DNA from 3 places in the Agrobacterium sp. ES01 genome. Region 3 is predicted to be linked to each of the others. Evidence: riboswitches for the same ligand, from Rfam matches in the RefSeq annotation. Region 3 holds a riboswitch; each other region holds the start of a gene.
What was found. A riboswitch is a leader RNA that binds a small molecule or an ion and turns the genes downstream of it on or off. The one in region 3 is predicted to bind thiamine pyrophosphate.

Region 1: it holds a riboswitch for thiamine pyrophosphate, as region 3 does, so the genes downstream of both, thiC (phosphomethylpyrimidine synthase ThiC) here and thiD (bifunctional hydroxymethylpyrimidine kinase/phosphomethylpyrimidine kinase) in region 3, are expected to answer to the same signal.
Region 2: it holds a riboswitch for thiamine pyrophosphate, as region 3 does, so the genes downstream of both, thiB (thiamine ABC transporter substrate binding subunit) here and thiD (bifunctional hydroxymethylpyrimidine kinase/phosphomethylpyrimidine kinase) in region 3, are expected to answer to the same signal.

The regions. Positions count from the first base shown of each region.
Region 1 is NZ_JBNQTH010000006.1:103,240-113,566, reverse strand. It holds gene ffh (signal recognition particle protein) at 1-210, opposite strand, end outside; gene ACQQ2Q_RS17560 (MBL fold metallo-hydrolase) at 534-1,538, shown strand; TPP riboswitch at 1,578-1,699, shown strand; gene thiC (phosphomethylpyrimidine synthase ThiC) at 1,792-3,609, shown strand; gene thiO (glycine oxidase ThiO) at 3,683-4,666, shown strand; gene thiS (sulfur carrier protein ThiS) at 4,663-4,860, shown strand; gene ACQQ2Q_RS17540 (thiazole synthase) at 4,863-5,639, shown strand; gene ACQQ2Q_RS17535 (thiamine phosphate synthase) at 5,636-6,247, shown strand; gene dapF (diaminopimelate epimerase) at 6,396-7,301, shown strand; gene mtaB (tRNA (N(6)-L-threonylcarbamoyladenosine(37)-C(2))-methylthiotransferase MtaB) at 7,304-8,587, shown strand; gene ftsY (signal recognition particle-docking protein FtsY) at 8,607-9,986, shown strand; gene ACQQ2Q_RS17515 (septation protein A) at 9,996-10,327, shown strand, end outside.
Region 2 is NZ_JBNQTH010000006.1:140,962-151,288, forward strand. It holds gene rpsU (30S ribosomal protein S21) at 1-13, shown strand, start outside; gene ACQQ2Q_RS17720 (thiamine diphosphokinase) at 163-813, shown strand; gene ACQQ2Q_RS17725 (ABC-F family ATP-binding cassette domain-containing protein) at 818-2,644, shown strand; TPP riboswitch at 2,711-2,826, shown strand; gene thiB (thiamine ABC transporter substrate binding subunit) at 2,871-3,893, shown strand; gene ACQQ2Q_RS17735 (thiamine/thiamine pyrophosphate ABC transporter permease ThiP) at 3,898-5,535, shown strand; gene ACQQ2Q_RS17740 (ATP-binding cassette domain-containing protein) at 5,528-6,247, shown strand; gene ACQQ2Q_RS17745 (M48 family metalloprotease) at 6,517-8,025, shown strand; gene ACQQ2Q_RS17750 (RNA polymerase factor sigma-32) at 8,043-8,900, opposite strand; gene lpxE (lipid A 1-phosphatase LpxE) at 9,152-9,895, opposite strand; gene leuB (3-isopropylmalate dehydrogenase) at 9,961-10,327, opposite strand, start outside.
Region 3 is NZ_JBNQTH010000001.1:1,285,162-1,295,488, reverse strand. It holds gene ACQQ2Q_RS06365 (GNAT family N-acetyltransferase) at 1-509, opposite strand, end outside; gene dut (dUTP diphosphatase) at 506-973, opposite strand; gene ACQQ2Q_RS06355 (peptide chain release factor 3) at 1,069-2,652, shown strand; gene ACQQ2Q_RS06350 (HAD-IA family hydrolase) at 2,653-3,324, opposite strand; TPP riboswitch at 3,549-3,645, shown strand; gene thiD (bifunctional hydroxymethylpyrimidine kinase/phosphomethylpyrimidine kinase) at 3,760-4,566, shown strand; gene ACQQ2Q_RS06340 (GFA family protein) at 4,598-4,999, opposite strand; gene ACQQ2Q_RS06335 (pirin family protein) at 5,109-6,020, opposite strand; gene ACQQ2Q_RS06330 (class II glutamine amidotransferase) at 6,259-7,062, shown strand; gene coaBC (bifunctional phosphopantothenoylcysteine decarboxylase/phosphopantothenate--cysteine ligase CoaBC) at 7,109-8,323, opposite strand; gene ACQQ2Q_RS06320 (TRAP transporter large permease) at 8,400-9,686, opposite strand; gene ACQQ2Q_RS06315 (TRAP transporter small permease) at 9,711-10,211, opposite strand; gene ACQQ2Q_RS06310 (TRAP transporter substrate-binding protein) at 10,208-10,327, opposite strand, start outside.

The sequences.
Region 1 (10,327 bases), on a different contig from region 3:
AGGCTTGATCGACTTCACAACGGCGGCGCCAACGGCTTTTTCGCGCACCTTCTCGGTGAATTCGCGCACCACTTCCAGCGCGACGTCGGCTTCGAGAAGCGCACGACGCACCTCGCGCAGGGCAGCGGAAACATCCGCCTCCGACAGTGCGCCACGGCCCGTCAGTCCATTTAGAATGGATCCAAGGCGGTCCTGGAGGTTTTCAAACATCGGCTCTTCCTTGTCGTTTCGAGTTGGCTATAGCTTCGCCCGCAACGTTGGTTCTTTCGGCGGCAAAAACAAGACGCAAAGCCAAAAAGCACCCGAGGGCGCATCGCGCTGTCGGGTGTTGACCTCCGGGATCTGTTTATACCTGTTAGGGGTCCCGGTCGGCGGCTCAAGAGTCTGCTCTTGTCGCTGATTTCGGCGCGATAAACAGGAAATCCATCATAAAGTCAAGACTGCGGGGCCTTTTGCTTTAAGGTCAGCGTCTTTCAATTGACGTTATGAAGCTTAGGTAACACTGGACACGGTTTCGTTGCGAGGAGGGAAGAATGCCAAAGAAGCTGCCCAACCCCTATTATGATGGTCCGCCCTCCAAGCATTTCGACGGCGTTCGCTTTTTCAACCCTGGCGGCATCAAACCGGCAGGCCTGCGCGATCTGTTAAAGTGGAAGTTCAAAGGTGAACGGGCGAAATGGCCAAAGTCGGCCCCCAGCCCCTTTGCACCGACAAAACCGACACAGCGCATCACGGGCGATGGGCTTCGCGTCACGATGATCGGCCATGCCTCTCTGCTCATTCAGGTCGCAGGCCTCAACATTCTGACAGATCCCCTCTGGTCTGATCGCGCAAGCCCCTTGAGTTTTGCCGGGCCGAAAAGGGTGGCCAAGCCGGGGATCGCCTTCAATGATCTTCCGGATATCGACGTGGTGCTCGTGACACATAATCACTATGACCATCTCGACATCTCGACGTTGAAACGCCTCTATGCCGAGCACGGTGCCCACATCATCACGCCGCTTGGCAATGACACGGTCATCCACAAATCCATTCCCGACGCCAAGGTCTCGACCATGGATTGGGGAGAGCAGCTATCCTATTGGGACGGCGTAACGATTGATGCAGAACCTTGCCATCACTGGTCAGCCCGCGGGGTGACCGACAGACGTATGGCACTCTGGGCCGCATTCGTGATTTCAACGCCATTCGGCAAAATCTATCATGTCGGTGATACCGGTTTTCACGACGGCATAAACTATCGAGCAGCCCGGGAAAAACACGGTGGTTTCCGTCTCGCCAATTTACCGATTGGCGCCTATGAACCGCGCTGGTTCATGAAGGGTCAGCATCAAAGTCCGCAAGAAGCCGTGGACGGTATGGCGCTTTGCAATGCAGCCCATGTGGCAGGTCACCACTTCGGCACATTCCAGCTGACCGACGAGGCCATAGACGCGCCCGTCACCGCGCTGAGCCAGGCCTTAGCAGAAAGGGACATAGCGGCATCCCGCTTCCGCCCGCTTCATGCCGGCGAGGTGTTCGACGTGCCCATGCCCTAAACGGCATTGACAAATCGTCATTCGCGGAAGAACCTTGAAGCCATTCACCAGGGGTGTCCCGACAAGGGGCTGAGATTCCGCTAGGTTTGCATAAACAGCGCGGTGACCCGTTGAACCTGATCCAGTTCATACTGGCGTAGGGACGGTGCGAGCGCTGTGCAATCAAGGCCCGAATATTTTGGGGCTTGTGGCGTCTTTTCATCATTCCGGCTGACATGACTGGGTCTCCAAACCGAATACTTGGAGCCTCACGATGAACATTGCCTCGAAAATTCCAACACCCGAAGTCACCACTGGTCCGCTGCCGGCATCGACAAAAATCCATGTCACAGGCGAGGTCCATACCGATATCCGCGTTCCCATGCGCCAGATCAGCGTCCACCCGACCGCTGGCGAACCACCGGTCACAGTCTATGATTCTTCTGGTCCCTACACAGACCCTGGCAACACCATAAACATTGAACAGGGCTTGCCCCGCCTGCGAGAGGCGTGGATATCAGCGCGCGCCGATACGCAAGCCTATGACGGTCGCTCGGTGAAACCCGAAGACAACGGATTTGTCTCGGGTGAGAAACTGACCCCGCAATTTCCTGCCTTGCCGACACCCCGAAAAGCGCTCGCCGGGCAGGCTGTCACCCAGCTTGCCTATGCCCGCGCCGGCATTATCACGCCAGAGATGGAATTCGTGGCGATCCGCGAGAATCTTGGCCGCAAGGCCGTGAAGGAAATGCGAACACGCGATGGAGAAGACTTCGGCGCGGCGATCCCGGATGTCATAACGCCGGACTTCGTGCGCGAGGAGATCGCCCGGGGGCGGGCGATTATCCCAGCCAACATCAACCATCCCGAAGCCGAGCCGATGATCATCGGCCGCAACTTCCTGGTCAAGATCAACGCCAATATTGGCAACTCCGCAGTCACCTCCTCCATGGCAGAGGAGGTGGACAAAATGGTTTGGGCCACCCGCTGGGGTGCCGATACGGTGATGGATCTCTCCACAGGCCGCAACATCCACAATATCCGCGAATGGATCATCCGCAATTCACCCGTACCGATCGGCACCGTGCCGCTCTATCAGGCACTGGAAAAGGTGAATGGAATTGCCGAGGACCTCACCTGGGAAGTCTATCGCGATACGCTGATCGAGCAGGCCGAGCAGGGCGTCGACTATTTCACCATCCACGCCGGTGTCAGGCTCTCCTATATCCATCTGACCGTCGACCGGGTCACAGGTATCGTCAGTCGCGGCGGCTCGATCATGGCCAAGTGGTGTTTGCATCACCACAAGGAGAGTTTTCTCTACGAGCATTTCGAGGAGATCTGCGACATCTGCCGCGCCTACGACGTGTCTTTCTCACTCGGCGATGGCTTACGCCCCGGTTCGATTGCCGATGCCAATGATGCCGCCCAGTTTGCCGAATTGGAGACGCTGGGCGAGCTTACCCGGATCGCATGGGCAAAGGACTGCCAGGTGATGATCGAGGGCCCAGGCCATGTGCCAATGCACAAAATCAAGGCCAATATGGACAAGCAGCTCGCTGTTTGCGGCGAGGCCCCCTTTTACACCCTGGGGCCACTGACCACCGACATTGCCCCCGGTTACGACCACATTACCTCCGGCATCGGCGCCGCCATGATCGGCTGGTTTGGCACGGCCATGCTCTGCTACGTCACGCCGAAGGAACATCTGGGCCTGCCAGACCGCAACGACGTGAAGACCGGCGTCATTACCTACAAGATCGCGGCCCACGCCGCAGACCTCGCCAAGGGCCATCCGACAGCACAGGCCCGCGACGATGCGCTGTCCCGCGCCCGCTTCGAGTTTCGCTGGGAAGATCAGTTCAACCTCTCGCTCGACCCGGAAACGGCTCGTGCGCTGCATGACGAGACCCTGCCAAAAGAGGCGCACAAGACAGCGCAATTCTGCTCCATGTGCGGCCCCAAATTCTGTTCCATGCGCATCTCCCACGACATCCGCGCCGAGGCCCAGAAAGAAGGAATGGCCGCCATGGCCGAGAAATACCGTGCGGGCGGCGATCTCTACATGCCGGTCGAAGGGGGAAAGCAATGAGCCGCTTTCACGATCGACAATCGGGCAAGCCGGCTCATCACCCAGAGCAGGCTTCAGTCACGGAGTCGCGTCCATGGCTGTTCTGATCAAAGGCGCAGGCGTTGCAGGCCTCACGGCTGCCTTCGAACTCACGCGTCGCGGCATCAAGGTTGAGGTCAGTGAAACCCGCTCTGTCATAGGCCATGGCGCGTCGCATTATGCGGGCGGCATGTTGGCTCCGTATTGCGAGCGTGAGGCGGCGGAAGAGTGCATTCTTGAACTTGGCCTTTCGGCAGCCGACTGGTGGGAGGCGGCACTTCCAGGCTCGGTGAAGAAGAATGGAACTCTCGTCGTCGCTCCACCCCGCGATAGAGAAGAACTGAAGCGATTTGCCGGCCGTACGCGCGGCTTTCGCTGGCTGGACGCAGAGGAGATCGCGGCGCTGGAACCCTGCTTGGCCGGCCGCTTTTCCAAAGCTCTCTTTTTCCCCGAGGAAGCGCATCTTGATCCACGAGCAGCCCTGGCCGGTCTCCATCGGTCTTTGCAAGCAAGCGGCGTCACCTTTCATTTGGGTGCAAAAGCAAAGGACACCGGCTGTTTCGACACCATCGTTGACTGCACCGGACCAGCCGCCATTGGCCCCGCCAACAGCCTGCGCGGTGTGCGCGGCGAGATGCTCTATCTCGACACACCAGACATCACGTTATCGCGCCCGGTGCGCCTCCTTTATCCGCGCCACCCGGTCTATCTGGTGCCCCGCGAGAAACATCGCTTCATGCTGGGCGCCACCATGATCGAAGCTGCCGACGATGGCCCGATAACCGCGCGTTCAATGATGGAGCTTTTGAACGCGGCTTACGCGCTTCATCCCTCTTTTGGAGAGGCTCGCATCATTGAGACCGGCACCGGCATTCGACCCGCCTTTGCCGATAACATTCCACGCATTGAAGAGACGCCGGACGGCTTTGCCCTTGCCGGGCTTTACCGCCACGGTTTCCTGCTTTCTCCAGCACTCGCGGTCGCAGCTGCAGACCGACTTTCGCACCCGACGCGCAGAAAAGAAAGGCTGACAGCATGACACTGATCGTAAATGGCGAACCCGTTACAATCGAAGCTGTAACGCTTCTCGATCTCATGACAGCCCTCGACTACGAGGGTGATTGGCTGGCGACCGCCGTCAATGGCAACCTCGTTCATCGTGAGGATCGCGCCGTCCATCGCCTCGACGAGGGCGACCGGATCGAAATCCTGAGCCCCAAGCAGGGAGGCTGACGATGACGCTGATCCTATACGATGTCGCGCTTCAATCGCGTCTTCTGCTTGGCACGGCGCGCTATCCGTCGCCAACAGTCCTTGAGCAGGCCGTCAGATGCTCCGGAACTGAAATTGTCACCGTCTCGCTTCGCCGGGAAACAGCAGGCGGCAAGTCGGGTGGCGAGTTCTTCGATCTGATCCGGGCACTCGGGGTTCGGGTTCTGCCCAATACGGCCGGCTGCCACTCCGTTTCCGAGGCCATACTGACAGCAAGGATGGCCCGTGAGGTCTTTGGCACAAACTGGGTCAAGCTTGAGGTGATCGGCCATCAGGATACGCTGCAACCTGATGTTTTTGCTCTGGTAGAGGCTGCCCGCATTCTCTCAGAAGATGGCTTCAACGTCTTCCCCTACACAACCGACGATCTTGTGGTTGGCGAAAAGCTGCTCGATGCCGGATGCAAGGTGCTGATGCCCTGGTGCGCACCGATCGGCTCTGCCATGGGGCCGCAAAACATGGTGGGTTTGAAAGCAATGCGGGCCGAATTTGCCGATATCCCATTGATCGTCGATGCCGGCATAGGACGCCCCTCCCATGCACTGCAGGTCATGGAACTCGGCTATGATGCTGTTCTGCTGAACACCGCCGTATCCGGGGCCGGCGATCCGGCATCGATGGCGCAAGCCTTCGGCTCCGCGATCACTGCCGGCCGCATCGCCTATCTGGCAGGCCCGCTGGAACCGCGCGACATGGCTGTGCCCTCCACACCCGTCATCGGCAAAGGCGTTTTCGCATGAAGCTCGATCCCTTCTATCTGATCGTCGATAGCGCCGACTGGATCGAGCGTCTGGTCCCCCTTGGGGTGAAACTCGTGCAACTCAGGATGAAGAACATCGATGACACGATGCTCAGGCATCATGTTCGAAGGTCAAGGCGCATCTGCAAAGCCCATGAATGCCAGCTAATCATCAATGACCACTGGCAGATCGCGATTGAGGAGGACTGTGATTTTGTCCATCTCGGTCAGGAAGATATGGTCGAAGCGGATCTGGGTGCCATTCATAGGGCCGGGTTGAAGCTCGGTGTGTCAACCCACGACGATGCTGAACTCGACACGGCGCTTGCCGTCAATCCCGACTATGTTGCGCTCGGCCCCGTCTGGCCAACAATCCTGAAACAGATGAAATGGGCGCCTCAAGGGGTTGAGCGCGTAACCGACTGGAAGGCACGGATAGGCAACATTCCCCTGGTCGCCATCGGCGGTGTCACCTCGGAGCGCGCGCCTCTCGTATTGCATGCCGGTGCCGACACTGCTGCAGTGGTGACCGACATTACCTTGAACGACGATCCGGAGACACGCACGTGTCAATGGCTGCAAGCAACCGAGCAATGGAGGCGCCTGTAAAGCTGGCGACATCGGATAGCGTGGAAAAGTCGCCGTAAACCGAGACAAACTGACATCCGGTATGCGTATCGAAACTGCCTTAGACACTGGCAATTCACGGTCAATTCCGCCATATACACGCAAGAACCCCAAACGGAATGAAAATGTCATGGTCGCAATGGTCGAATTCGCAAAGATGAACGGGCTTGGCAACAAGATCCTGGTTGTCGACATGCGCGGCCGCAAGGATCATGTGACTGCAGAAGCCGCAATCGCCCTTGCGGCCAATGCCGAGACCACGTTCGACCAGATCATGGCCATCCACGACGCCGTGACGGACGGAACGGATGCATGGATCGACATTCTCAATTGCGATGGCACAAAGGCGCAGGCCTGCGGTAACGGCACCCGCTGCGTCGTGCAGGCACTTGCAGCCGAAACGGGGCGCAAGTCCTTCACATTTCAGACGGTTGCTGGAATCCTAGGTGCGATTGAGCATGACGATGGACTGATCTCGGTCGATATGGGACGTCCGGTCTTCGAATGGGACCGCATCCCGCTTGAGGAAGAATTTTACGACACAAGCCGCATAGAACTGCAAATCGGGCCGATCGACGCGCCAATCCTGCATTCGCCCTCTGCTATGTCCATGGGCAACCCGCATGCGATCTTCTGGGTCGACGGCGATCCCATGAGCTACGATCTGGAACGTTTCGGACCGCTTCTAGAAAACCATCCGATCTTCCCGGAAAAGGCCAACATTACATTGGCGCAGGTGACGGGACCATCTTCGCTCAGAACACGCACATGGGAGCGTGGTGCCGGATTGACGCTTGCCTGCGGATCTGCCGCCTGTGCCGCCGCAGTATCTGCTGCACGCACGGAGCGTACAGGGCGCAATGTGACGATTGATGTTGCTTCCAGCCCGATCCGCCAGCCACTCGTGATCGAGTGGAGAGAAGGCGATGGCAAGGTCATCATGACAGGCCCGGCTGAATGGGAATGGTCAGGTCAGCTTGATCCGTCGACAGGTGCCTTTGAGCGGGAAGCAGAAGCCGGAGTTTCGGCCAAGTGACGATGGACACGAAAGCTGGCATCGATGTCGTCACCTTCGGCTGCCGGTTGAATACCTACGAGTCCGAGGTGATGAAGGTTGAGGCTGAGCAGGCCGGCCTTCACAATGCCATCCTTTTCAATACCTGCGCGGTCACCAGTGAAGCGGTCCGCCAGGCCCGCCAGGCCATACGTCGGGCGCGTCGCAACAATCCGGAAGCCCGCATTGTCGTGACCGGCTGTGCCGCCCAAACCGAAGCTTCCGTCTTTGCAGCAATGCCTGAAGTGGATCTGGTGCTTGGCAATGAAGAGAAGCTGAAAAGCGAAAGCTATCAATCGCTTCCAGATTTCGGCATCGCGGCTGAAGAGAAGCTGCGCGTCAACGACATCATGAGCGTCACGGAAACCGCGCCGCAGATGATCGCCCATCTCGACGGCCATGTGCGCGGTTTCATCCAGGTGCAGAACGGCTGCGACCATCGCTGTACGTTTTGCATCATTCCCTACGGTCGCGGCAATTCGCGCTCGGTTCCCATGGGCGCAGTGGTCGATCAAGCGCGGCAACTTGTTGAATCCGGCTATCGGGAGGTCGTTCTGACCGGCGTCGATGCAACCAGCTATGGCGCTGATCTTCCCGGCCAGCCAAGCCTCGGCAAATTGGCGAAAACGCTTCTACGACTGGTACCGGAGATCGAGCGGTTGCGATTGTCATCGATCGACAGCATTGAGGTCGACACTGACCTTCTCGATCTGATCGCCGATGAATCCCGCTTCATGCCGCATTTGCACCTGTCGCTGCAGCACGGAGACGATCTGCTTTTGAAACGCATGAAGCGTCGCCACAGCCGGCAGGACGCTCTTGAATTTGTGTCGCACGTGAAACAATTGCGCCCATCCATGAGTTTCGGTGCCGATATGATCGCTGGCTTTCCTACGGAATCCGAAGAGATGTTTGCCAATGCGGAAAGCCTGGCGGAGGAGATCGGCATCTCCAATCTTCATGTCTTCCCATATAGCCCGCGTCCGGGTACCCCAGCGGCGCGCATGCCCCAACTCGATCGTCGTCTGATCAAGGAGCGTGCCGCGCGTCTGAGGCAAACAGCAGACAGACTTCGGCTGCGACATTTGAATGCTCAAGTGGGTAGCCGGCATAAGGTATTGGTCGAAAATGGCGGTGTGGGTCACACCGAAGACTTCACGGCCGTAGCAACCCCTGGCCTGACACCTGGGGACCTTGTGGCCGTCACCATCACCGGTCACAATGACCGTCATCTTGAAATGCAACTGGTAGGCCGTTCGGCAGCCTGATTTTCAAACGGACAAAAAAATGGCTCTCGGCTTCATCAAGAAAGTGTTCACGTTCGGCAAGGACAAACCCGCTACTGAAGAGGCGCAGGTGTCCGATGCCGAGCATATGGAAAATCTCGTCGAGGAGGCGGAAACCGCATCGGCTTTGCAAGAGATCCCGGTTGCGGCGGATCCCGTAGCGCCAGAGGAAATCGAAACGGCCGGCGGGCCGGCACCGGACGAGGTTGAGGCCGCGGCAGAACCTGCTGCGGAGCCTGATTTTGCCGAACGGGACATCACGCAGAACAAAAACTCTGACGCCGACAGCACCTCGGAATCCCCAGCGGTAGACGAATTCCACCCGCAGCCGGAGCAGCCAGTCGATCTGAGCCATGGCGAACTTCAGCAAAATGCCAACGGCGCGATTTCGCTTCCCAAGGGTTTCTCTACCGGTTCACTCGTTCCGGACCCATCGCCAGAAGCACCGACTGTCAGACTGACCTGGTTCCAGCGTCTTCGCCAGGGACTTTTCCGCACCTCATCGCAACTGTCAGGTCAGATCGCCGCCCTCTTTACCAAGCGCAAGCTTGATGACGACACGCTTCAGGATCTGGAGGATCTTTTGATCCAGGCAGATCTTGGAGTCGAAACGGCGCTGCGGATAACAGACACGCTCTCCGCCGAACGCTATGGCAAGGATGTGACCGGTGAAGACGTGAGCCGCATCATGGCAGCCGAGATCACCAAGGTTCTCAAGCCCGTCGCAAAGCCGCTTGCGCTCGACCTCAGCCACAAACCGCATGTCATCCTCGTGGTCGGTGTCAACGGCACCGGCAAGACCACGACGATCGGCAAGCTTGCCGCCAAGCTGTCCGGATCAGGATTGAAGGTCATGCTCGCCGCTGGCGATACCTTCCGTGCAGCCGCGATCGAACAGCTCAAGATCTGGGCCGACAGAACGGGATCGACCTTCATTGGCAGCAAGATCGGTGCTGATGCAGCAGGCCTTGCCTATGACGCATTCGAGCAGGCGCGCGCCGAAAAATCAGACGTCCTGATCATCGATACCGCTGGCCGACTGCAGAACAAGGCCGAGCTGATGGCCGAGCTCGAGAAGATTGTAAGGGTTCTCGGCAAGCTCGATCCGGACGCGCCGCACACGGTATTGCAGACACTGGATGCCACCACCGGGCAGAATGCATTGAACCAGGTCGAGATTTTCCGCAACATTGCCGGCGTTAACGGCCTGATTATGACAAAATTGGATGGCACGGCCCGCGGCGGCATCCTTGTCGGCATAGCCGCCAAACACAAGCTGCCTGTCTATTTCATTGGCGTCGGTGAAGGCGTTGAGGACCTCGAACCTTTCGAGGCCGAGGATTTCGCCAACGCAATCGCCGGCCACGCACATCAGGGATAAATGTCGACCATGGCTAATTTCGAAAGCGACACCAAGCCGACGACCGAAGAAAAGCACCATCCGCTGCTGAAGCTGGCATTGGAAATCGGGCCTCTGCTTGTCTTCTTCTTCGGTAATCTGCGTAGTGAATGGCTGGCGCAGAAATTTCCGGCTCTGTCCGTGATCGGCGGACCGCTGTTGATCGCGACGGCCTTGTTCATGGTGGCAACCGTAATATCGCTGATCGTGTCGAAGATTGTCTTCAAGCATCTGCCGGTGATGCCATTTGTCTCTGGCGTGGTGGTTCTCGTCTTCGGCTCGCTGTCGATCTGGCTCCAGGATGAGACCTTCATCAAGATGAA
Region 2 (10,327 bases), on a different contig from region 3:
TGCAGGGCGGTAATCGCGCCCATTTGCGTGAGATATGATCGCATCGATCTTAGATCGATCTGGCAACAAGGGTGAAGGCGCCGCGTTTTGGTACTTCTATACAGTACCGCTGTTTCGATGCGCCTTTCCCTTTTGCGCAAAGATGCGCTAAGGGCTCGTTTCATGAACGAACCCGCTTTTACAATCCTTCTTGGTGGAATGCTGACGCCTTCGGAACGGCTTAAACAAGTCGTCGCCGGCACGCGCGCCATTGCCGCTGATGGTGGCATGCGTCACGCGAAGGTGCTGGGACTTCAGCCTGAGCTTTGGGTTGGCGATTTCGACAGTTCCGATGACCTGCCCGAAAGCGATTATCCCGGCATTTTGAGGATGCCTTATCCGGCCAGAAAGAATGTGACGGACGGGGAGATTGCCGTGGATGAGGCGATAGCCCGAGGGGCGCGCAAGCTTGTTCTGGTGGGTGCGCTTGGCGGTGAGCGCTCCGACCATGCGACGATGCACCTGATTGCTGGTGTCGCATTGGCGAAATCCGGTCTGGACGTGATGATGACCTCGGGCGACGAAGAAGCATATCCGTTGCTTTCAAGGCCCTTGTATCTCGACTTGCCGCAAGGCTCGCTGTTTTCCGTGCTTGGTCTGACAAGGCTTGAAGGCCTTACCATTCGCAATGCACGCTACCCGCTCAACGACTTTACCCTTCCATTCGGTTCTTCGCGGACGATTTCGAACGTCGCCGAAGGACCAGTCGAATTCACGCTGGGCAGCGGCGATGCCGTGATCCTTGCGCGCCCTCATGACCTGACCGGAGCCTGAAACCTTGGCGCCTCCCATTTTGAAACTCGACGACATCAAGCTTTCCTTTGGCGGTACGCCATTGCTCGACGGCGCAAATCTGCAGGTGGAGCCGGGCGACCGGATTTGTCTCGTGGGGCGAAACGGCTCCGGCAAGTCGACGCTGATGAAGATTGCCGCCGGCATGGTGGAGTCACAGTCGGGCGAGGTGTTTAGGCATCCGTCTTCGACGATCCGCTATCTGGAGCAGGCTCCGGATTTCGGCGGATATACCACCGTTCAGGCATATGCAGAATCGGGACTTGGCCCCGGAGACGATGCCTATCGGGTCACTTATCTGCTGGAACATCTGGGATTGACCGGCGAGGAAGATCCGACGCGATTGTCGGGTGGGGAGGCGCGGCGTGCAGCGCTTGCGCGCGTATTGGCGCCGGAACCCGATATTCTTCTCCTGGATGAGCCGACCAACCATCTGGACCTTCCGACAATCGAGTGGCTGGAAGCCGAGCTTGCTTCTTCGCGCAGTGCCCTCGTGCTGATCTCGCATGACCGTCGTTTTCTCGAGAAAGTCTCCAATGCCACCGTCTGGCTCGACCGGGGTCTTTCGCGTCGTCTCGACCGTGGCTTCGGTTTCTTCGAGGAATGGCGCGACAAGGTGCTGGAGGAAGAAGAGATCGAGCAGCACAAGCTTGGCAAGGCCATCGAACGCGAAGAGCACTGGCTACGCTATGGTGTAACGGCGCGGCGCAAGCGCAATATGCGTCGCCTTGGCAACCTGCAGCAGTTGCGCTCCGATTATCGCGGTCATAAGGGTCCTCAGGGCACAATCCAGGCCAATATCACCGAGGGCAAGGATAGCGGCAAGCTGGTAATCGAGGCGGAGCGAATTACCAAGGCCTATGGCGAGCGTACCATTGTGTCGCCGTTTTCGCTGCGCGTGCATCGTGGTGACTGTATCGGTTTTGTGGGTCCAAATGGTGCCGGCAAGACGACGCTGTTGAAAATGCTGACCGGTGAACTCGCTCCGGACGAGGGGACGGTCAAGCTCGGTACCAATCTGGATATCGCCACGCTTGATCAGAAACGTGAGGATCTGAACCTCAATGACACGCTTGCCCACTATCTGACCGATGGTCGCGGCGATAACCTGCTGGTCAATGGCGAGCAGAAACATGTGACCGGCTACATGAAAGACTTCCTCTTTCAGCCGGAGCAGGCGAGAACGCCGATCAAGAACCTGTCTGGTGGCGAGCGCGCCCGGCTGATGCTGGCACGGATCATGGCCCGGCCATCTAACCTTCTGATCCTCGACGAACCGACCAACGATCTCGACATCGAGACGTTGGACCTGCTGCAGGAGATCGTGGCCGGCTATAGCGGTACCGTCATTCTCGTCAGCCATGATCGTGACTTTCTCGATCGAACCGTGACCTCCACCATTGCGCCGGCCAATCCAGAAGACCCCGACGGACGCTGGATCGAATATGCCGGTGGGTATTCCGACATGATGGCGCAGCGCAAGGGCGCCGAGGACGAGCGCCGCAAGATTGAGAAGGCCGAAAAGACAAAGGCGAGCGGATCTCAGAGTTCGTCGGTTTCCGGCCAGAAGAACAAGGTCAAGCTGTCCTTCAAGCAGAAGTTCGCGCTTGAGAACCTGCCGAAGGAAATGAAAAAGGCCGAACAGGAAATTGCCGCCTGCGAGGCCAAGATGGCTGATCCGAACCTCTTCACCAAGGATCCGGCGACTTTCAACAAGCTCGCCGCCGAGATGGAAAAACTGCGGGCGGATGTGGCGCGCTGGGAAGAGGAATGGCTGGAGCTTGAAATGCTGCGCGAGGAACTCGAGGGCTGACACTCAACCTTGCGAATTGATATTCGCGCCGGCTTGCAAGGCCGGTGCCTGCACGCTATGTCTTTATTCGCTCTAACGGGGTGCCTTTTGTTGCATGCAATAGATGGCTGAGAGGCGTTTAACGCCAACCCGCGGAACCTGATCCGGTTAACACCGGCGGAGGGATTAGAAGCGTCGTGCAAAGCCGCGCCCTATCCCGATTTTGTTCAAACAGAGGAGGGGCGATATGCCAATCTTTCCACATTCGACCATTCGCAGCGCAGTGGCTGCTGCTGTAGCATTTGCAACCTTTCCGGCGCCCTCTGCATTTGCGCAGGACAAGACCCTGACGGTCTACACCTATGAGAGTTTCATTTCCGAATGGGGTCCAGGGCCGAAGGTCAAGGACGCGTTTGAGGCGACCTGCGACTGCACTGTGAAATTCGTCGGTGTGGCCGATGGTGTGGCGCTTTTGAACCGGCTGAAACTCGAGGGCAAGGGCAGTGATGCCGATATCGTTCTGGGTCTCGATACCAACCTTGTCAGCGAGGCCAAGCAGACCGGGCTTTTCGAAGCCCATGATATCGATACATCGGTTGTGCATGTGCCCGGGGGCTTCAGCGATGATGTCTTCATACCCTACGACTACGGGCATTTTGCCGTCGTCTACGATAGCGAAGCTATCAAAACGCCGCCCGCCAGCATGAAGGAGCTGATTGAGGGCGATCCGAACCAGAAGATTGCCATCGAGGATCCGCGCACATCCACACCGGGTCTGGGGCTTCTGCTCTGGATCAAGTCGATCTATGGCGATGAGGCACCGGCCGCCTGGGAAAAGCTGAAGGGTCGTGTCCTGACGGTCACGCCCGGCTGGTCTGAAGCCTATGGCCTTTTCACAAAGGGTGAAGCGCCGATGGTGTTTTCATACACGACGTCTCCGGCCTACCACATGATTGCAGAAAACACAGATCGCTATAAGGCCGCGGAGTTTTCGGAAGGACACTATATCCAGATCGAAGTGGCCGGAATGATGAAGACTGCCCATGACAAGGATCTCGCGCGCGAATTCCTCTCCTTCATGATGAGTTCCGGCTTTCAGGATACGATCCCGACCAATAACTGGATGATGCCGGCGGCCGCGACTTCCGAGCCGCTGCCGGATGCCTTCAAGACGCTCGTTCATCCAAAGACGACGTTTCTGATGGATCCCGATGAGGTCGAGACGAACCGCAAGGCCTGGATCGACGAGTGGTTGAAGGCGATGAACTGAGCCTATGCTGAGCCGTCGCGAAAAGATGAATCGAATTGTCGGCGGGGCCATTGGCCTCGCCGCGATCTTTTCGTTTATCGGTATCGCTGTCGGCTCTCTTCTCGGGTTGAAGTCGCAGGATGGGGTTGCGGATTTCTTCAGCGACCCGGTTCTGCTTCCCGCGCTTGGCTTCACGCTCTGGCAATCCCTGCTTTCCACCTTTCTCTCGCTGGCTTTCGGCATCCCGGTGGCGATGGCTTTCGCCCGTCGTCGACAGTTCCCGGGTAGGCAGTGGTTGGTGCGCCTGATGGCGGTTCCCATGGGGCTGCCGGTTTTGATCGGCGCGTTGGGCCTTCTCGGTATCTGGGGCCGAACCGGGTTGATTAATGATGTACTTGGCCTGATCGGATTTGGTCAGCCCTTCAGCATCTATGGTCTGAGTGGAATTTTGCTCGCTCATGTCTTCTTCAATATGCCGCTCGCCGTCCGGCTGCTGCTTGTCGGACTTGAGCGGGTTCCGGGAGAATACTGGCTGATGGCGGGCGAGCTTGGCATGAAGCGGCATGCCGTTTTCCGTTTTATTGAATGGCCGGCTATCAGGCGTGTGTTGCCCGGTGCGGCTGGCCTCATCTTCATGCTGTGTGCAACCAGCTTTACGCTGGTGCTGATGCTGGGCGGCGGACCGGCGGCCACGACGATCGAGGTCGCCATCTATCAGTCCCTTCGCTTCGATTCCGACCCCGGACGCGCGGTGTCGCTTGCCTTTCTGCAGATCCTTCTCACGGCATCCATCCTGGGCGTCATGGCTCTGTTTCCAGCACCTGCTGACTTCAACGCAGATAGCGGTAGGATCAAGTGCCGATTCGATGGTGCCGGCATTGGCGCGCGGTTCTATGACGGCCTTTTCATTGCTGTTGCCGGGCTCTATCTCTGCCTTCCGCTTCTCTCCATCGTGGTGTCGGGCCTTCGCGCGGATCTAGGCCGGCTTTTGAGCGAGCGGGCAGTCATCAATGCGACACTGACCAGTCTTGCCGTTTCCATCTGCGCCGGCCTCATGTCTGTTCTGCTCTCCGTGTTCCTGATCCGGGCCATGTTGGCTCTTCGCACACGACGCGTTTCGATGACCGCGCGCAGTTTCTCCGGCCTGCTGTCGTCTACATCCTCGCTTGTATTGCTGGTTCCAACCGTCGTTCTGGCAACCGGCTGGTTCATGGTTTTAAGGGCATTCGGTGATGTTGCCCGCTATGCCCCGGTGATTGTGGTGGGTATCAATGCTTTGATGGCGCTACCCTTTGCCATGCGGGTGTTGTTGCCGGCGTTCGAAAGCCATGCCCAAGGAACGGGACGCTTGGCGGCAAGTCTCGGAATCAGCGGTTGGGCGCGGATGCGGCGGATCGATTTCCCCATTCTCTGGCGTCCTTTGGCCATGGCGCTTTCCTTTGCGATGGCTTTGTCGCTCGGCGACCTTGGTGCTGTGGCATTGTTCGGCTCGGAAAACCTGACGACGCTTCCATGGCTGGTTTATAGCCGTCTCGGCAGTTACCGAACCGCAGATGCCGATGGTCTCGCTTTGCTGCTGGGTTTGGTTTGCCTGGCGCTGACCATTGCGGGCACGGCAGGTTCGCATTCGAACAATCGCAGAGAGGCTGTGCTTCGTGGCTGACATCAAGGGAAACGGCATTGGTCTCAAGGATATCGGACTGCAGCTTGGACAGCATTCGTTTGCATTCGACTGCGAGGCACCGGGAGGTTGTGTGACGGTTATTGCGGGACCATCGGGCTCCGGCAAGTCGACACTCTTGAACCTTGTCGCCGGCTTCGAGCAGCCCGATCAGGGGCAGGTATTGATTGCAGGTGTAGATGTCACGCGGATTCATCCGTCCGATCGACCGGTCTCGCTGGTGTTTCAGGACAACAATCTTTTCGGCCATCTGGATCTCTTCACCAATGTCGGGCTTGGCATCGATCCTTCGTTGCGGCTTCGTGCATCAGATAAGGTTGCAGTCTCCTCTGCTCTCGAGCGGGTGGGGCTTGGCGGTTTCGAGAAACGTCGTCCACCGACACTGTCGGGTGGTGAGCGGCAGCGTGCGGCATTTGCCCGGGCGCTGGTGCGTCGCAAGCCTGTGTTGCTGTTGGATGAGCCCTTTGCCGCGCTCGATCCAGGTCTCAGATCGGACATGGCAGAGTTGTTGCTCGATCTGCATAGAGAGACTGGCAATACCGTTCTGATCGTCAGCCATGACCCGAAGGAAGTGGCCAATATTGGCGACCATGTTCTCTTTGTCGATGAGGGAAAGGTCGCGCTTAGTGCCTCTATTGACGAATTTATGGCGCATGACATTCTACCGGTCGTGAAGCGATTCCTCGGACACTGATCTGGCTGGCGTTTGCTACGCCTTATTTTGGACGTTAGCGAGTGGCATTGGCAGCTCGGGAGCGGGCGCTCAGTCTGCATTTTTGTGTTTTCTTATCCACGTCACTATATTAAATCCGATGCGGCTTTATTCTTCTCCGAAAGTTTATACTAAAAGAGGCGCGAATCCGGTTGGGTTACTGCGTGTGCTGATCCGCGGCAAGACGGACAAATAGGGCGCAACAGTGTTTGATATCGCGAATTCAAGGTGAACCGGAAAAGATGCGGGCCATGAAGGGACATAGCGGTTACGCCGCACAGACCGTATTTGGGAACGGTCGGGTCTTGGGACGCTGTGCGGCTCTGGGCGTCTTGCTTCTTGCGTCCAGTTGCCAGTCTATTTTCGATCAATCCTATCAGTCGAGCATCGGCCCGTCGTCGTCTCCGCAAATCGTGGAAGAGGTGCAAAAGGGTGACCCGCGGGCGCAGATGGGTGCACGCGAACATCCGCGCATCGTGGCAAGCTATGGCGGTGAGTATCACGATGAGAAAACCGAAAGGCTGGTTGCCCGCATTGCCGGTGCTTTGACAGCGGTCTCGGAAAACCCGGCGCAGTCCTATCGCATCACGATCCTCAACTCGCCGGCGATCAACGCCTTTGCGCTGCCCGGCGGTTATCTCTATGTGACGCGCGGTCTTCTGGCGCTTGCAAACGATGCGTCTGAGGTGGCAGCAGTCCTTTCCCACGAAATGGCGCATGTAACCGCCAATCACGGTATTGAGCGGCAGCGCCGCGAAGAGGCCGAGGTGATTGCAAGCCGTGTTGTGGCTGAAGTTCTGTCCAGTGACCTGGCAGGCAAGCAGGCATTGGCTCGCGGCAAATTGCGTCTTGCGGCCTTCTCCAGACAGCAGGAGCTGCAGGCCGATCTGATTGGTGTGAGAACGCTGGGCGAGGCGGGATATGATCCGTATGCCGCAGCGCGTTTCCTGGATTCCATGGCAAATTACAGCCATTTCACATCCGTTGATCCCGATACCGACCAGAGCCTCGACTTCTTGTCCAGCCACCCCAATGCCCCGCAGCGCGTGGAACTCGCGCGGCGGCATGCGCGTGCTTTTGGTGCTGAGGGGACCTATGGGGAGACCGGGCGCGACTATTATCTCGCCGGTATAGACGGATTGCTCTATGGCGACAGTCCGCAGGAAGGATATGTCCGCGGTCAGACCTTCCTGCATGGCAAGCTGGGTATTCGCTTCGAGGTTCCGGATGGTTTTCAGATCGACAACAAGGTCGAGGCTGTACTGGCAACGGGTGCTGGCGAGGTTGCAATCCGGTTTGACGGGGTCGCAGACAGCGAGCGCCGTAGCCTTACCAATTATATCTCCAGCGGTTGGGTCACCGGACTTATTCCGGATTCGATCCGGTCAATTCGCGTCAATGGACTGGAGGCAGCTCAGGCGCGGGCGTCCGCTGAACGCTGGGATTTCGATGTGACCGTGATCCGGATCGGATCGCAAATCTTCCGTTTCCTGACGGCCGTGCCAAAAGGTAGCCCATTGCTTGAGCCAACGGCCAACAAGTTGCGGGAGAGCTTCCGGCGCATCACGTCCAGCGAGGCTGCGTCTCTTAAGCCATTGCGCATCAGGATCGTCACGGTGAGGTCTGGCGACACACTTGCGTCGCTGTCCGGCAGAATGATGGGCACCGAGCGCAAGCTTGAGCTTTTCCGGCTGATCAACGCGATGAGTGCGGGCGATGTGCCGCAACCCGGTAGTCGCGTGAAGATCATTACAGACTGATCGCAGTTTGCGAATCGTTATGCTTCGATCCGCTCCGGGGTCTTGGCCAATAAAGCGGCTTTGAGTTTTTCCATTGCGCGCGTTTCGATCTGCCTCACTCTTTCCTTCGAGATGCCGAATTCAGCACCCAGTTCTTCCAGCGTTGCACCGTCTTCAGACAGGCGGCGCAGGCGGATGATACGGCATTCGCGCTCGTTGAGTTCGTGCAACGCCGATTGCAGCCAGTCGTGCCAGCGCTCACCGTCTATGACCTGCGTGACCAGTTCATCCGGCAGAATGTCGTCGCTGGCGAGCATATCCAGACGTTCGGTCTTCTGATCATCGTTCGATACGGGTGCCTGAAGCGATGTGTCATTGGCGGATAACCGCGCATCCATCACTTGCACATCGGAGAGGCTGACACCGAGAGCGACCGCGATTTCCTGATGAATGGCCTGATCTGTCAGCCGTTTGTCGCCCTGTGCGAGTTTTGCGCGCAAGCGGCGCAAGTTGAAGAACAGGGCTTTTTGCGAAGAGCTGGTGCCACCGCGCACGATTGACCAGTTTCGCAGGATATAGTCCTGCATGGAGGCGCGAATCCACCAACCGGCATAGGTTGAAAATCGCACTTCGCGCTCGGGTTCAAAGCGGGCCGCTGCTTCCAGAAGACCGATATAGCCCTCCTGGATGAGGTCGCTCAAGGGAAGGCCGAAGCCGCGGAATTTGGAAGCCATGGCAATGACAAGGCGCATGTGGGCATGGGCGATCTTATCGCGCGCGGCGCTGTCTTGGCTGTTCTTCCATCGAAGCGCCAACTGCCGTTCTTCTTCTCTTTCAAGATAAGGTGCGCTTTGAGCAGCCCTGAACAGCTGTTTTTCAGCGGAAAGCAATTTCATGCGGGCCTCCATCGTCAATGTTAGCCTTGGGCACCACTTTGCCGGTGTCGCAAGTATGGGCAGTTCGCCTTGTATGTCTTCCAGCAGTCTTTCTGGAATTACGCGGGAACGAGGAGTGTGGATCAGTCCCACGAGAAAATATCGTATCGCCAATCTACGCGGTCGATTGTGCGCAACGAAATCTATGACGATTGAACCGCCGCACCATCACCGAATTGTTCAAGCGTTTGTTTTGTTCCCGGGACGGGAATTTATTGTTTGTGGAAGAGTTCTCGACGGATGACCGGTATGCCGTTTTTGTCCAGCCTGAAGGCAAGCTGATAACGGGAAAAGATGACTGCGGTCGCAAATGTGAACCACCCGCCCCATGCGAGACCGGCAATGACGTCGCTTGGATAATGGGCGCCTACGATCACCCTTGTCATGCCAAGCCAGACGGCCAGCACGAAGAACAGAATGCGATATCGCGGCACGCAGAGCGCAAGGATCATGAAAATAGCGCCGACCGTGGTGGAATGCCCGGAAGGGAAGCTTTCAAACCGGCTACTGCCGTGGAACGGCGAAAAGCCGTAAATGCCCCAATCATCGAAATTCTTGGGGCGGGCTCTGCCGATAGCGCGCTTGAGGATATTGGCGGACAGACCGGAAAGTGCCACGCTTAAGAATACAAACGCGGCCAGATGGGCGGAGGCCAGATAGTGGACGCGCTTGTGGATGCTGGCCTTGTTTTTGGCCGCCAGCATGAAAATGGCAAACAGGATGGCGGAGGAGATGAGGCTCCAGCCAGATTTTCCAAAATCGGTTAGAAAACCACCCATGCTGTTTACAAAGGCGAGAATCTGCCCGGAACCAGCGACTGCTGCGCCATCGAAAACCAGATTGGCGATGAGAACGAGGTTGACGATGATGAAGAGACATTGCTTCCAGTAAAGCGACGGAAAAGGCTCGCTGTTGCGGTCCCTGCGTCGTTCAAGCCATGTCTTCAGATGTTTCATCATCTCTCTCTTTGTGATGCTTCGGTCCGCGTCTCTTTCAACGCGGACCGTAACGGCGAGTGGTATCAGGCAGACAGCGCCTTGAATTCCTCAAGGATCGCATCGCCCATCTCTTGTGTGCCGACCTGCTTGCAGCCTTCTGCCATGATGTCGCCGGTGCGGATGCCCTTTTCAAGGACATTGGCGATGGCCTTTTCGAGGTTGTTGGCCTCGTCGATCATGTTGAAAGAATAGCGCAGGCACATGGCAAAGGACGCGATCATTGCGATCGGGTTGGCAATGCCCTGGCCGGCAATGTCCGGTGCCGAGCCATGGACGGGCTCATACATGGCCTTGCGCTGGCCAGTCTTGCCATCCGGTGCGCCGAGCGATGCCGAGGGCAGCATGCCAAGCGAACCGGTAAGCATGGCGGCAACGTCGGACAGCATGTCA
Region 3 (10,327 bases):
AACAGATCAACATCGTCTGGTATCGCGAGATCGAGCATTCGTGTCTGCTCACGAGAACCATCGCCAGGGACCGAAGCTTTGAAGATGTGTTGGGGCAGCACTTCGAATTCGTAGGGCGTATAGAGTGTTGGTTTGTCCGTCAGCAGGACCAAGCTCTCAAAGCCTGCCTCCTCACATCGCTCAAACATTCGCTGAATCAGGCTCCGGAAAAGGCCTCTTCCCCTGTATTCAGGTAGCACCGCGCCACTTTGCCAACCGCCACAGCGTCTGACCTGCCCGTCAATCATCATTGGCAGTGAAAACGCGCTGAGATTGGCGACAACTCTGCCATATTCATCGAACCAGGCGCATGCAATGCTGCTGCGGTCATGGCCGCCATAAAGATCGATCGGGTTGATCTCGACCTCGAAGACGTCACGAAGCAACTGTTTGACCGACTGCCAGCCAGCGGCATCAGCGAAATAGTCTTCTCGGTAAACGAGTCCGGGTCGAGCTGGGGGTAACGTCATGCCGTTCCCGTCGATCCGAAGCCGCCATGTCCGCGTGTCGTTTCACTTGCAGACGATGTCTCGGCAACACGTGCTTGCACCACCGGCGCGATCACCATCTGCGCAATTCGCATGCCGCGATTGATCACGAAGGGATCATGGCCCAGATTGATGAGCAGCACCTTCACCTCTCCGCGATAGTCGCTGTCTATGGTGCCCGGAGTATTGAGGCAGGTTATACCGTTCTTGTAGGCGAGGCCGGACCGCGGACGGATCTGGGCTTCAAATCCATGTGGCACCTCAAACACAAAGCCCGTTGGAATAAGCGCGCGCTGACCGGGGTCGAGAACGACAGCATCGTCTTCACTGACAGCTGCACGCAGGTCCATGCCAGCGGCGCCCGCCGTCTCATAGGCTGGCAATTCCATGCCGTCACCGTGGGGGAGGCGAACGAGATTGAGCAAGGGTCCGAGAACGTCGCGCATGGCATTTTCCTTCCTGGCGGGAGTTGCGTGTCTCCAATTGCATATTCGCCCTCAAGTCGCTAGATAACCGCCCAACGAATAAGGATTTTCAGCTCATGGCCGAAACACTTGCCGAGGCGGTCTCTCGTCGCCGAACCTTTGCGATCATCGCGCACCCGGATGCGGGTAAGACAACGCTCACCGAAAAGCTGTTGCTGTTCGGTGGTGCGATCCAGCTCGCCGGCGAAGTTAAGGCAAAGAAAGACCGGATTCAGACCCGTTCGGACTGGATGAAGATCGAGCGCGAGCGCGGCATTTCGGTTGTCACCTCCGTGATGACCTTCGAATACGGCGGCAATGTCTTCAACATTCTTGACACACCCGGCCATGAAGATTTCGCAGACGATACCTATCGCACCCTGACCGCTGTCGATGCAGCGGTCATGGTGATCGATGCTGCAAAGGGTATCGAGTCTCGCACGCTGAAGCTCTTTGAAGTGTGCCGGATGCGCGATATTCCGATCATCACCTTCGTCAACAAGATGGACCGTGAAAGCCGCGATCCGTTTGAAATTCTGGACGAAGTGGAAGAAAAGCTGGCGCTGGATACCGCTCCGGTCACCTGGCCTGTTGGCCGCTCGAAGTCGTTTTGCGGTTCCTATCATCTGACCAACAACACCTATCGCGGCCCAGACTCACAGGTCCAGGCAACACCGGTCAACGGACCTCAAACTGTCGCGGTAAATTTGCCACAGAACGAGCGCGAGAGCTTTATCGAGGAGCTGGAACTCGCCCGTGAAGCCTGCCGTCCGTTCGACCGGCAGTCTTTCCTCGAAGGGCATATGACGCCGGTCTTCTTCGGTTCGGCGCTTCGCAATTATGGTGTGCGCGACCTCATCAACGCGCTTGGCGCACTTGCCCCGCCCCCGCGCGACCAGGTGGCGGATATTCGTACCGTCCATGCAAGCGAAGACAAGATGACGGCCTTCGTCTTCAAGATACAGGCCAATATGGACCCGAACCACCGCGACCGTATTGCCTTTGCACGTGTCTGTTCTGGCAAGCTGGAGCGCGGCATGAAGGCAAAGCTTGCCCGTACCGGCAAGCAGCTTGGCCTGACCGCGCCGCAGTTCTTCTTCGCGTCCCAGCGTCAGCTTGCCGACACGGCCTATGCCGGCGATGTCGTTGGCATTCCGAACCACGGAACACTGCGTATCGGCGACACACTGACAGAGGGCGAAGCGCTCGTCTTTCAGGGCGTGCCCAATTTTGCCCCGGAGATCCTGCGTCGCGTTCGCCTGGAGGATGCCATGAAGGCCAAAAAGCTCAAGGAAGCCTTGCAGCAGATGGCGGAAGAGGGCGTGGTTCAGTTGTTTCAGCCGGAGGACGGTTCACCCGCCATCGTCGGGGTTGTTGGAGCGCTGCAGCTTGACGTCTTGAAGGAGCGCCTTCAAGGGGAATATGGCCTGCCGGTCTCGTTCGAGATGGCGCGTTTCTCTGTCTGCCGATGGATTTCAGCCGATCAGAACGCCGATCTGGAAAAGTTCATCACCGCACGTCGCGGCGATATCTGCCGGGACCTAGATGGCGATCCAGTCTTCATGGCGCAGGATACGTTCTCGCTTCGCTATGAATCCGAACGCCATCCTGCGATCAAGATGGTCGAGATCAAGGAATATCACGTCGCAAAGGCGGCGTGATTACCGCCTGACCAATCGCAGTCGGCCATCCTCGTCTGTCGTAGCCGAGATTTCGCGATAGTCGACGATCGATGGCTCGCCAAGGGTGTGCTCGTGCTGATGCGTCGAGGTGATGACCATCACATCCGCGCCCGCTGCCTTGCCCGCCTGAACGCCGGCCGGCACATCTTCAAACACAAGGCAGCGGCTGGGGTCGAAGCCGAGCCGGGACGCGCCCAGGCGGTACCCGCTCGGATCTGGCTTGCCCACCGTTACATCCTCTGCGGTCACGCTGCCTGACGGTAGTGTCAGTCCGACCGCGCCCAGACGGGCCTTTGCCAGATTGACGGGTGACGATGTCACGATGGTCCACCGCGACGGCGGCAGCGACGATAGGAACGCTGCGGCACCTTCGATCGTGACCACGCCCTCGACATCCTCGATTTCCCCGCGTTCGACGTCAGCTGCCTCTGCCAACGGATCCACTCCCGGCAGGGCAAGTCCGCGGATTGTGTCGATGCCGCGCTTGCCGTGCATGGTCGGCAGAAAAGCTTCCACATCCAGACCATGCTTTTCTGCCCAACGGCTCCACACACGCTCGGCGGCCAGAATCGAGTTAATCAAGGTTCCGTCTAGATCAAACAGAAAGGCGTCGTAACCGGTTGCAAAGACGTCATTGGTGTTCTGAGGCATTGAGGGACTTTCAGATGGAAGCGGTCTGCGCGGATGTGGCAGGGTGGGGAACGGATTCGGTAGGCAAGGTAATCTCTCGAGGCGGGCTGTCCAACAGGCCCGCCGGAAATATTTCAGGAGGCAAAGTTGGAGCGCCAGCATCAGGGCCGAAGGCTGTTTGCTACATCCCAGCGCGCCTCAGCTTCGCGCGTGACACAGCGTAGGCTTTGTCGTTAAACTGAGGTCTGGAGAGACAGGGGCGTTCGTTGCAAGACGGGCTGAGAGGTACCCTTGGAACCTGAACCAGATAATGCTGGCGGAGGGAGTCGCTCGGGATCGTCCGATTGGATCGCTTTCTGATCAAGATCTCCCGCGTCTTCGCCCGGTTGAAAGGGACGAGATGAAGTACAGCGCAAATTCGAGATCATGTTTCACCGGTGGTGGGGGGATGAACGCATGATCCGAAACGTCCTTTCCATTGCAGGATCTGATCCATCCGGCGGGGCGGGCATCCAGGCAGACCTGAAGGCCTTTTCCGCTTTGGGCGCCTACGGAATGGCAGCGCTCACCGCATTGACCGCGCAAAACACGCAAGGGGTGTCTGCGGTTTATCCGCTGCCGCATGCCTTTGTTGCCGAGCAGATCCGCATGATCTTTGCCGATATTCGCGTGGATGCCATTAAGATCGGCATGATCGCCAATGCAGATATTGCGAAGGCTGTGGCGGAGGCATTGCAGCGCCATCGATCTGTCCCGGTCGTCCTCGATCCGGTCATGATCGCCAAGGGTGGCGCACCGCTTCTCAAACCGGATGCCGTCGCAGTCTTGAAAAGCGCACTCCTGCCACTTGCAACCTGCCTCACACCAAATCTGCCAGAGGCTGCCGTTCTGCTCGGTTTAGCGGAAGCTGCGACTAGAGAGCAGATGGAAGGTCAAGCGCGCCAGATATTGACGCTTGGACCAAAGGCAGTTCTGTTGAAAGGCGGACATTTGGAAGGCAAGGACAGTCCGGACGTTCTGGTGACGAGCGACATAACCCACTGGTTCGAAGCAAACCGCATCGATACGCCCAACACCCATGGAACCGGTTGTTCTCTATCCAGTGCTATTTCAGCCGAACTTGCAAAGGGTGTGGACGTCCTCACTGCCATTTCCACTGCCAAGATCTGGCTGACGGGGGCTGTTCTGGCTGCCGGTCAGTTGGCGGTTGGAGCAGGTCACGGCCCGGTCCATCACTTTCACGAGCTGTGGCGCCAAAGCTGACCTCCAAGGGCAGGCAGTCCGTTGCCTCGCGTCAATCTTCCTGATCTTCGGGAAGGTCACTGATGTCAGGCAACCAGGTTGCTGCGGACCGGCACCACATCTGTTCGCGAGGAAACAGTTGTGAGCGTTGGTTGATGCTTCCCCAGCGAATTCCGCGCTCACCGGTTTCATCTTCGCCTGTGGTAAAGAGCGGCGATCCGCATTCGGGGCAGAAAAACTGCTTTCGCACATTCCCGTTGTCGCCATGCTTTATATAGAGCTTTGGTGCCGAACCGGTCAGGCGAACGGTATTTGAGGCGGTGATAACCGTGACGCGGAACGGCGACCCGGTCAGCCTTTGGCAGTCTGTGCAATGGCAGATATAGACTTCGGCCGGATCGATCTCTGCCTCATAGGTCACCTTGCCGCAATGGCACTGCCCGTCAATCCGCATTGTCCGCTCCCTCGTTGGTTCAAGACAACATCGCAATCCGGGCAAAGGTCTGCCACCTGAAAATGCCGAATTTTTCATCCCGCACTTTCGAGTGGTTCAGGTCGCGCCGTTAGTGATCGGCCTTGATGAATGTTCCGTTTTGCAGTTCCTGCATCGCCAGCATCAATTCTTCACGTGTGTTCATCACGATCGGGCCATGCCAGGCGACCGGTTCTTTGATCGGTTTACCCGACACCAGCAGGAAGCGGATGCCTTGGTCACCTGCCTGAACCGTAATTTCATCGCCCGTGTCGAAGACGACCAGTGTACGATTGCCGGAGAGGTCGCGGATATTGAGTTCTTCGCCCTCGAACTCCTTCTCCACCCGCACGCCGAACGGCTTCGAGGCATCCCGAAAAGTGCCGGAACCCGCAAAGATATAAGCAAATGCCGAGCGGTAGGTATCAACTGGAAACGTCTTGCGCTTGCCCGGCGGCACCGAGATATCGAGATACACAGGCTCGGCAGCGATACCGTCCACGGGTCCGGATTTACCCCAGAAGCTGCCGGAGACCACCCGCACTGCCGTGCCATCGTCGTCGACGACGACCGGAATGTCTGCGGCCTTGATGTCCTGATAGCGCGGTGCCGTCATCTTCAGTGAAGACGGCAGGTTGGCCCATAGCTGGAAGCCATGCATCTTGCCGGCGAAATCGCCCTTCGGCATTTCCTGGTGCATGATGCCGCTACCGGCTGTCATCCACTGAATGTCTCCGGCACCGAGCATGCCTTGATTGCCAAGACTGTCGCCATGCTCAACGGTGCCTGCCAAGACATAGGTAATCGTTTCGATACCCCGATGCGGGTGCCAGGGAAAGCCGCGAATATAATCCTGCGGATTGTCGTTGCGAAAATCATCCATCATCAAGAAGGGGTCAGTCATCGACGGATCGCCGAAGCCAAAGACCCGATTCAGTTTGACACCGGCGCCTTCCATGGTGGGCTGGGCTTGGCTTTCGTGTTTGACAGGTCGAATGGACATCCGTGGCTCCTTTCGAGCAAAAACTGAGTTGCAGTCAATATAGTCGAAACAGCCGTGACGCGAAGAGGGTGGGCCAGAACGCACTGTTCACCTTTTTGCTGCCGTATCTCCGTTCGATTTGGCGAGACCGGCAAAATTCTTTCAATGAAAAATGGGCGGATTAAGATAATCTTAGCCAAGAATGCCAACACTGTCTGGACCGCCGCATGCGGATGCGGCTGGCCGGAGAACAAAAGACATGTGCCGTTGGGCAGCCTATCGCGGAGCGCCTCTCTATCTTGAAGAGCTTGTCAGCTCGCCTGCTCATTCCCTGATTGAACAATCCCATTGTGCCACGAAGGCCATGACCTCGACCAATGCGGATGGTTTCGGCATCGCCTGGTATGGTGATCGTCCTGAACCGGGCCGTTTTCGCGATGTGCTGCCGGCATGGTCTGACTGCAATCTGAAAAGTCTTGCCGGGCAAATCCGGTCACCGCTCTTTCTTGCCCATGTGCGGGCTGCAACCCATGGTTCGACACGCCGTGACAATTGTCATCCCTTCGTGCACGACTCCTGGTCTTTCATGCACAATGGTCAGATCGACCATTTTGACAAACTGCGTCGCTCCATGGAAGCCATGCTCGACGATGATTTGTTTAATGCGCGCTGTGGTTCGACTGATTCCGAACTTCTGTTTCTGTTGGCTCTCCAGCTGGGCATGCGCGAACAACCCTTGCAGGCCATGGCCAATGCAATTGGTTTTGTCGAACAGCTGAGCAATGAGATCTTGGGCTCAGCGCGCGTGCGCTTCACGGCCGCCTTCTCAGATGGAAAGGCCTTGTATGGGGTCCGCTACGCGAGCGATGCCAACGCGCCGACGCTGTTCGCCGCACCCATGGGCGGCGGCTACTGCCTTGTGTCAGAGCCGCTGAACGACGAGAAAGACACCTGGGTCGAAATTCCGGAATGCAGCGCTGTGGTCGTCACCGACAACGGGCTTGACGCTGCGGAGTTCAAGCCGGCGGTGGCGCAGTCGCACGCAGTTGAGGCTGCGGAATAAGCGACCGATACACATGAATGCATTCGGTGTCTTGGATACTGCTTTGCTAGGACTTTGCCTTCAGCCTGTCCGCGATCTCCTGAGCAAGCTTGGCGGCGACCTCGTCCTTTGATAAATCGGGCCATTCGCTGATGCCAGATGCCTCAATGATCTTTACGCGATTGCGCAGGCCGCCCATGATGCCGGTCTCGGGCGAAACATCATTGGCAACAATGATATCGGCACCCTTGCGCTCAAGTTTGGCGCGACCATTGATTTCCACATCCTGCGTCTCCGCCGCAAACCCGACAACCATACTGGGGCGCAACGTGTGGTGTCCGACGGTTTTCAGGATGTCGGGGTTTTCCGTAAGCTCAAGCGGTTGCGGTGCTTCGCCCGGCTTTTTCTTGATTTTCTGGCGATCCATGGAGGCCACTCGCCAATCGGCGACGGCAGCAACCATTACGGCGATATCGGCAGGCAAAAGCCCAAGCACCGCATCGCGCATTTCTTCCGCGCGCTCTACGTGCATAACGGATACACCGGCCGGATCAGGAATCGTCACAGGCCCGGATACCAGGGTTACATCCGCCCCGAGTTTCGCAAGAGCCGCCGCAATCGCATGGCCTTGCCGACCAGATGAGCGGTTGGCGATATAGCGCACCGGGTCAATCGGCTCATGGGTGGGACCGGAAGTGACAATGGCTTTCTTGCCGGTAAGAGGGCGCTCCATGGGCGCAAGCAGCCCTTCGACCGCCGTGACAATGGCGAGCGGTTCTGCCATCCGGCCTGTGCCGGACTCTCCGCTCTCTGCCATTTCACCTTGCATCGGACCGATGAAGTGAAAACCGTCGTTGTGGAGCGTCTCGACATTGCGTCTGGTTGCCGGATGGTTCCACATTTTCGGGTTCATCGCAGGTGCAACCAGCACGGGCCTATCAGCGGCCAGAAGAATTGCCGATGCCAGATCTCCGGCAAGCCCGTTTGCCATCTTGGCCATCAGATCAGCCGTCGCCGGGGCCACGACAATCAAGTCGCAGTCCCGCGCCAGCCGGATATGGCCGACATCCTGCTCATCTTCGCGGGAAAACAGATCGGTGAAGACATGGCCCGAAGAAAGAGCTCCCACAGCCAGAGGAGTGACGAATTCTTGCGCAGCCTTGGTCATCACGGGTCGAACCTCGGCACCGCGTTCACGCAGCCTGCGAATAAGGTCGAGGCTTTTGTATGCCGCGATCCCGCCGGCTATGATCAAAAGAATTCGCTTGTTTTCCAAGACCATCGCTATTTTCAGCCTTCTATGTATCCGGCGGCGACCCTAGCGCAAAAGCCATTGCGCTGGAAAGCGCCATTGCTTCTCACATATGCGACGGCAGAAAAAGAACAATGGCGGGAAAGGCAAGCAGGATGGCAATGCGAACGAAATCGATGGCCACAAAGGGTATGAGACCGGAAAAGATCGTCTTCAGGCGGACATTGCGCACCACTGATCGCAAGACGAAGGCGTTCATGCCCACCGGCGGTGTGATGTAACTGATCTCGGTCACCACGACGATGAAGATGCCGAACCAGATCAGATCAAACCCGGCTGCGGCAACCACCGGATAGAAAATCGGCACAGTCAGCGTGATCATCGACAAGCCTTCAAGCATGCAGCCGAGCACAATATAGATGGCAAGGATTGTGAGGATGATCGCTGTCGGGCTGTCACCGAATATGGTCAGCCCCGTTTGAAGGTCTTGGGTCATGCCGGACAGGTTCACGTAGCTGGTGAATGTCAGCGCGCCGAACAGGATGAAGAACATCATGGCCGTGTTCTTCGCCGTCTCAAACAGCGTTCCCAGCGCATCGGTCAGCTTGAAGCGTCCGCTCAGAACGGCCAGCAAGAAGGCACCGGCGGCTCCCATGCCGGCCGATTCCGTCGGCGTGAACACACCAAAGTAGATGCCGCCCATGACAAAGGCGAACAGGATCAGGGCGCCAAGTGTCCCGCGCAACGCCCGCAGTCGCTCGACAAGTGGCAGCTTCTCCTGAACGGGAAGGTCAATGCCCCGTAAGCGGACAGAAATCGCAACCGCGATCATATAGCCGATCACCCCGAGGATGCCCGGAATGAGGCCGGCAAGAAACAGCTTGCCAATGTCCTGCTGGGTCATGATGCCATAGAACACCAGAATGACGGATGGCGGTATGAGGATGCCAAGTGTCCCGCCGGCTGCGATCGAGGCCGTTGAGAGACTATCCGGATAGCCGAAACGCCGCATGGATGGCAGCGCGATTTTCGACATGGTGGCCGCTGTTGCAAGCGATGATCCGCAAACGGAAGAAAAGCCGCCGCAGGCAATCACAGTTGCCATGGCCAAGCCACCTTTGCGGTGTCTCAGCCACGCATTGGCCGAGCGATAAAGATCCTCGGCAATTCCCGACTGAACGACAAAATTGCCCATCATCAGGAACAGCGGCAGTACGGAGAGTGAGTATTCCCGGCTGTTGTCGAAGAAGGTTTGTCCAAGGAGCGAGAGTGCCGGCTGAAGACCGATGATCGACATTGTTCCGAGTGTCCCGACGATTGCCAGAGCAAAGGATATAGGCATGCCAACCAGCATCAGGACGAGAAGAAGAAGGCTGCCGATCGGCCAGGTCATGAGGATCTCGAGAAATTTCGCCCGCTAGCGTTTGCTTGACAGGACTTGGGAAAGGGTAATGAGAGCCGCGACTGCAGTGGCCGTTGCACAGAGATAGGCGATCGGCGCAACAGGCAAGTGCAAGCTCACCGTGCGTTCGCCATAGTTCGCCATGGCCTGACCCTGCGCCAGTAAGCGCCAGGCGATCACTGCAAGAGCGCCTGATGATAGCATGCTTATGGCCGCACGCCGTATCGGCTGGAACCAGGAGGGCATGCGGTCAACAAGAAGATCGACCGTGACATGCTCGTCGTCGAGACAGACCGCTGGCAGACCGATGAAGATGACAGAAGAAAGCAGCAATGCGGTAATTTCCGTTGCACCGCTCAACGGGCTATTGAACGCATAGCGTCCAATGACGTCGGCAACGGTGACCAGCATCATGATCATCAGCAATACCCCACTGACGATCGCAAGCAGCATTCTGACGGGCGACAGCCTGAGAGCCGTCGCCGTTTCCTGTCCGCCTGCCTGTTCCGGGGTCATTCGCCTTTTTCTGCCTTGGCGATCTCGGCCTTCAAGGCGTCGACGGCGGCTGTTACATCGATGCCGGTTTCAGCTGCCTCAGCGAGCTTTGCGTCGATGATCGGCTGGAGGTCGGC